DNA from 3 places in the Clostridium sp. AF15-41 genome. Region 3 is predicted to be linked to each of the others. Evidence: predicted binding sites of a transcription regulator. Region 3 holds the regulator's gene; each other region holds the start of a gene.
The links. Region 3 encodes LexA, which represses DNA repair genes until DNA is damaged. Its sites were predicted from a motif close to CNAACANNTGTTNG; they were not measured.
Positions count from the first base shown of each region.

Region 1: DWW43_RS01960 (putative DNA modification/repair radical SAM protein) is a predicted target of LexA. The motif match lies at 1,124-1,137, and genes of this name have one in related genera.
Region 2: uvrB (excinuclease ABC subunit UvrB) is a predicted target of LexA. The motif match lies at 960-973, and genes of this name have one in related genera.

Region 1 covers NZ_QTMQ01000002.1:115,074-117,358, forward strand. Annotated here, with positions in the region: gene DWW43_RS01955 (hypothetical protein) at 1-405, shown strand, start outside; gene DWW43_RS01960 (putative DNA modification/repair radical SAM protein) at 1,150-2,285, shown strand, end outside.
Region 2 covers NZ_QTMQ01000010.1:25,108-27,392, forward strand. Annotated here, with positions in the region: gene uvrB (excinuclease ABC subunit UvrB) at 1-862, opposite strand, end outside; gene DWW43_RS08225 (class I SAM-dependent rRNA methyltransferase) at 1,083-2,282, shown strand.
Region 3 covers NZ_QTMQ01000021.1:3,396-5,680, forward strand. Annotated here, with positions in the region: gene DWW43_RS11545 (LysM peptidoglycan-binding domain-containing protein) at 3-329, opposite strand; gene lexA (transcriptional repressor LexA) at 611-1,234, shown strand; gene DWW43_RS11555 (hypothetical protein) at 1,355-1,639, opposite strand; gene DWW43_RS11560 (HEPN domain-containing protein) at 1,642-2,172, opposite strand; gene DWW43_RS11565 (hypothetical protein) at 2,174-2,285, opposite strand, start outside.

The sequences.
Region 1 (2,285 bases), on a different contig from region 3:
ACACCGAAACCTGTCGCGATCGGAAGAGTTCTGATCGGACTTATGGCGATGCTTCTGATATGGGCAAACTTCCAGCCGTTCGTTCAGGCGACTGTGGATGGAACAACAGAATCCGTCAATTTCCTGAGTGGAGACGGAATCCTTGTTATATTTTTTGCATTGATCACAAGTATTATAATGGTATTTAAAAATGCAAGAAAATGGACGTTACTTACAGCGATCCTGACTCTGGCTGTGATCATGATCGATCTGGTCAATACAATGGTTCAGATCAAGAATAATGCCAATGGCGATATAGTCTATAGCCTTGGCTATGGAACCGTCTTCCTGCTGATCGGTGCGATCGTTATGGTAGTCGGCGCAGCAATGATTCTGGTGACAGACTTGAAGAATAAGAAGAAATAATTTAAATATTTAATAATAAAAAGGCTTCCCCCTGATGCATGGGCTATATCCTTTATTTCACAGAACACTTGCGTTCTATTTTTCACATAACGGTACTAAGTTCACTGCTTATCGCAGTTCACTAAGGACCGACGTGAAAAAAGGTCTGTTCCATAAAGATATAAGCCCATACATTAGTGGGAAGCCTTTTTTATAATTTAACAGCCTAAACCTAGATATTTGCAGATCATATTCCAAAGATCTGAACAGTTACAATTCATACACATAATAAAATCCTCCTGTTGTAATTTATAAATGTATCGATCGAGTACAATGGAATTGTAACAATTCTGTAACATTTTCACAATATGAAACAATTACCAGTTTGATTTTTAAATGTGGAAATATGTATATAGTTTATTACAAAGACAGAAAAAGGCTTCCTGTTAATATTGCAGATATATCAAACCTGTTTGCAAAGTATTGTTTTTGAGAAAAATGGACGAGAGTATTATTATTGTGAAGCAAGCCTGCCTGAGCGTTGGTACTTAGGCTGCGTATTTTGTAGCCTTATGTACCATTACGTCGAAGGTAGAGCGGAAGCGTCTTGCGGAATAATAGATGATACTCTTGTTCATTTTGATATAAATATTTGAGTGAACAGGTTTGATTTAGCTGCATGGATCCTTTCAGGAAGCCTTTTTCGTATGTAAAAAACAAAAATTTCCACTTGAAAAATCGAACGTAAGTTCTTATAATAAACATATGTTCGAAATACAAGCAAATAAAACTATACAGGAAAAATTACATATACTGGCGGATGCGGCGAAGTATGATGTGGCATGTACATCCAGCGGTGTGGATCGAAAAGGAAAGGAAGGAATGCTCGGAAATGCACGATCCTGCGGAATCTGTCACAGCTTTGCATCAGACGGACGCTGTATCTCTCTGCTCAAGATTCTGATGACGAATCATTGTATTTATGACTGCAAGTATTGCGTGAACCGAGTATCGAATGATGTCAAGCGTGCCACTTTTACGCCGGAGGAGATCTGTGAACTGACGATCGAATTTTATAAAAGGAATTATATAGAAGGGCTGTTCTTAAGCTCCGGTGTGATCCGTGATCCGGCATACACGATGGAGCAGATCTGTATAACTTTACAGCTTCTTCGTACAAAATACAGGTTCAACGGATATATTCATGTAAAGACGATTCCGGGTGCACCGGATGAACTGCTTGCGGCTGCCGGATTTCTGGCCGACCGCATCAGTGTGAATCTGGAGCTGCCGACTGCGGAGAGCCTGAAGAAACTTGCTCCGAATAAGAGCTTCCAGACGATCATGACTCCGATGGGGAAGGTGCGTGATACGATCGCAGAGACAAGAACCCTGATAGGGAAAGATGCAAGAATGGAACGCAGTCTGGGGAATCGTTACCTGCCGGGAAGTATATTCGGGAAAGAACAGTTACGGCTGACCGGAGCACAGAGTAATGGAGGCGGCTCTCTTTGGAAGAAAGCTGCTTCCTTTGCTCCGGCAACTCGGGATACATGGAAGCCGCGGACATTTGCACCGGCAGGTCAGAGTACACAGATGATCATTGGGGCATCCGATGAGAGCGACTATACGCTGGTTCAGACGACACAGAAGTTATACCAGAACTATGATCTGAAACGTGTCTTTTATTCCGCCTATATTCCGGTAAATGAGGACTCGGCACTTCCGTCTCTTGCGACTCCGGTTCCGCTTCTGAGAGAACACCGACTGTATCAGGCAGACTGGCTGCTGCGGTTTTACGGATTTCAGGCAGATGAATTGTTGTCGGAGGAGCGACCGAATTTTAATGTCCGGATGGATCCGAAATGCGACTGGGCTATCCGGCATCTGGAACAGTTCCC
Region 2 (2,285 bases), on a different contig from region 3:
GTTCTTCAATCCGCTGCGCTTCGATCAGCTTATCATTTTCCTTAAAATACTGTACCCGTTCAGCCAATTCCGCTTCGATCTTTGTAAGTGCACGTTCCAGCTTCTCATGTCCGACAACATAATGAGAAGCAGGAAAGATACAGGTAAAATTCAAACTGCGCCTGATCTCCCCGGTCAACGGATCAAATTCACAGATACGGTCGATCTCATCACCAAAAAATTCAACCCGCACAGCATCTTCAAATGTCGATACCGGAAGGATCTCCAGCACATCCCCGTGTACACGGAATGTTCCACGGTGGAAATCCATATCATTTCTGACATACTGGATATCCGTCAGTTCATCGATCACCATATCCCGATCCTTGATCATTCCGACACGGAGCGACAGCATCTGCTCCCGGTATTCATCCGGATCACCGATACCGTAAATACAGGATACCGAGGATACGACCACAACATCTTTTCTGTCGATCAAGGCTGCTGTTGCACTGTGACGCATCTTGTCAATATCATCGTTGATCGCAGAATCCTTCGCTATATAAGTATCAGTCGATGCCACATATGCTTCCGGCTGATAATAATCATAATAAGAAACAAAATATTCTACCGCATTTTCCGGAAAAAATTCCTTCATTTCCGAATATAACTGTGCCGCCAGCGTTTTGTTGTGCGCAAGCACCAGCGTCGGTTTATTCAGTTGTGCTATTACATTTGCCATGGTAAATGTCTTACCGGAACCGGTTACACCTAACAGGGTTTCAAACTGATTTCCTTCTTTAAATCCATCCACCAGCTCTTTGATCGCCTGCGGCTGATCACCGGTCGGCTGATATTCTGATACTAATTTGAAATGATCCATTATGTTCTCCTGATATATCTATATAAATACAATCAATATTCTTATTATTGTTCTCTGTCTAATATATCATTCCATTTAAAAAAAGTACAGAGCAAATCGAATATTTGTTCTTTATTCTGTAAGAACCTTCTGCTTCCCACTGTTTCATCCGCAAAGCGGATTTAAAAAACATGCCATCCATGATATACTATAATTTATCAAAAAATGAACGAGGTGTAACATGAGCGCAATCGTAACATTAAAGAAGGGCGAGGGCAGAACCATCAAAGCCGGCGGCGCCTGGATTTATGACAATGAAATAGATACCATCATGGGGAGTTTTGAAAACGGGGATATCATCATTGTAAAAGACTTTGACGGATATCCGATGGGAAAGGGATTTATCAATACGAATTCCAAGATCACTGTCCGTATGCTGACACGTCACGTCGATACCGAGATCAATGAAGATTTCTTCCGCATGCGTCTGCAGGCAGCATGGGATTATCGTAAGAAAACCGTAGATACAAGCAGCTGCCGTATCGTATTTGGCGAGGCAGACTTCCTACCCGGTATTGTGATTGACAAATTTGAAGATGTGCTAGTCGTTGAGTCACTTGCACTTGGAATTGACAGAGTTAAAAATTTGTTAATAAATATTTTAAAAAATGTCCTTAAATCAGATGGTATAATAATCAAAGGTGTTTATGAGCGTAGCGATGCTAAAGTTAGAATAAATGAAGGGATGCAGCCATTCAAGGGATTCATTGGGGATGAATTCGACACGAACGTGGAAATTATTGAAAATGGCGTACACTATATTGTTGACGTAAAAGACGGTCAGAAGACCGGCTTCTTTCTTGACCAGAAATACAACCGACTTGCGATCCAGCGTCTTTGTAAGGATGCAAAAGTTCTTGACTGTTTCACACACACAGGCTCTTTTGCGCTGAACGCCGGAATTGCCGGTGCCACAAGCGTACTGGGTGTAGATGCTTCCGCACTTGCGGTCAGACAGGCACAGGAAAATGCAAAGCTGAACCATCTGGAGGATTCGGTTACATTTATCTGTAAAGATGTCTTTGATCTGCTCCCTGAACTGGAAGAACAGGGCGAGAAATTCGACGTTGTAATTCTGGATCCACCTGCATTTACAAAATCACGCAACTCAATTAAAAACGCTGTAAAAGGTTATCGGGAAATAAATCTGAGAGCCATGAAGCTCGTTAAAGATGGCGGCTTTCTTGCCACCTGTTCATGCTCCCATTTCATGGACTATGAACTCTTTACAAAAACCATCGGGCAGGCTGCTTCCAACTCTCACAAACGACTGAGACAGGTTGAATTCCGTACTCAGGCTCCTGATCATCCGATTCTGTGGGCTGCAGATGAATCATATTATCTGAAGTTCTACATATTTCAAGTAACCAGCGACAAATAGCTG
Region 3 (2,285 bases):
ATTTATTCGTAATCATTTACTTTATAATATGGAATCAGTAAATTAGTTCCATCTACGATGACATCTGTATTCAGATTATTCATCGCAAGCACTTCATCGATATAAGCCTGTGTGGAAGCATACTCTTCTGTCTTATATTCATTTGCGATATCCCAAAGGGTATCTCCGTCTTCTATGGTGATACATTTATAATATTTCTTACTTGCGTTCGATGCGCTGGTTGCCGGTGAATCCCTATGTGATATAAGGATATACAATACTGTAACCAGGATAATACCTGCTATAATGAAAATCTTCTTTGTACTGATAAATCTTACTACGTTATTCATGTTCTCTTCCTCCTTAGAATTCAAATCTATATGTAATATAATCTTCTGAACAAATGTTTGAATAAATTATATCGAACAGTTGTTCATTTGTCAATATATTTTCGAACATTTGTATGGATTGTTCGAAAATATATTCGTCATATCCCGATGACTCCTTTATAATACCAGTATGGATGGGTAAAAAAACGCACACAAGAAAGAGAACATTTGTTTGCAAAACGAACAATTATGTGCTACTATTATTCATATAAGTTTTTTATTACATTTAGGAGGATTTACATATGGGAAAAGAAAAGCTCACGGATAAGCAGACGCAGATCCTTGAATATATACGTCATGAGATTCTTGCAAAGGGGTATCCGCCATCAATCAGAGAGATCTGTCAAGCTGTTGATCTGAAGTCTACTTCTTCTGTACATGCTCAGTTATCATCATTAGAGGCAAAGGGCTATATTAGAAGGGATCTGACAAAGTCCCGCTCAATTGAGATCATAGACGATGATTTTTCACTTACCAAACGGGAACTGGTAAACATTCCTATCGTTGGAACGGTTTCCTGTGGTCAGCCTATCCTTGCTGAACAGAACATCGAAGACTATTTCCCTGTTCCACCGGAATATATTCATAATACGAATAACCAGACCTTTATGCTTCGTGTAAAGGGTGACAGTATGATCAATGTAGGTATTTATGAAAAGGATCTTGTGATTGTTGAGCAGTGCTCTTCTGCCAGAAACGGCGAGATCGTCGTTGCATTGATCGAGGATTTAGCAACAGTTAAGACATTTTACAAAGAAAACGGTTATATTCGTTTACAGCCGGAAAATGATTATATGGACCCGATCATTGTTGAACATTGTGAGATCCTTGGACGTGTGATCGGTCTGTTCCGTAATTTTATCTGATCTGATTTAGATAAGTGCTTTCCGGATAAAAACGGTTAGTACAGAAATATATTTTGCACATCAAAAATGCACCTCAATATGATCGGCATAATAAATGCCTGATCATTTCAGAGGTGCATTTTATTGATTTACAAACAGCTTCTTTGCATAATTATATAAGGCATTCTGCCATACTACCGTCTGATGACCGCCTGTGATATCATAAAAGATATATTCGATACCGCGTTTATTCATATAATCATCTAGCTGATAGGAATATTTACCGCATATATCATCCGTTTTACCCGTAACGATCATAAGCAGGTTAAATGGTTCCGCATCTGTTGGCAGTTCCTGCATCAGGCATGGCATCCAGTCCGAACCATTTGCTGCTTCACATAGCCGTTTTGATTTTTTTGAATGCATTTTTATTCAGCAACCTTTTTCTGACTCAATCTTTTCTTAAATATATGATAATACACATTTAATTCAAAATTGTCTGTAGGAGCGTAATTTTTAGGAATTATGCTTAACAATTTTTCTTCGATATCCTTCGTTATTTCCGGATCCCTAATATCTGTTAAGCCGTTTACGCTCAGAAATTTGTCAATTTCAGATATTGCTTCCTGAATTTGCTGTAATTCAAGATAGTAATCAAAATTATATCTGGTCTGACTCTCCCATTCTGTTATTTGAATTGCATTTTTCTCCAACCACTCTGTTATTATACATGCCGATCCGTTATCCTTCGACATACGAATCAGTTTATTTAGCTGATGAGTTTCCGGCACTGTTACACCTTTACATTCCAAAAAGGCTTTTAATGTAAATTCCACACACTGTTGAAGTTTGTAAGCAGTATCATTAATAAATAGTTCATCCCAACTAAAACATTTTAATGCTTCTTTTGCTGATATAAAATGATGTCGTGCCATTCTGAAATATCGAATATCACACATACTATCCCCTCCTGTAAACTAATACACCGTGCTCCCACAAAATCTTTTTTAAACGTTCACCAATATCAAACAAAATATCGACGTCACTATTTATTTCAAAAAAAATATTCGGT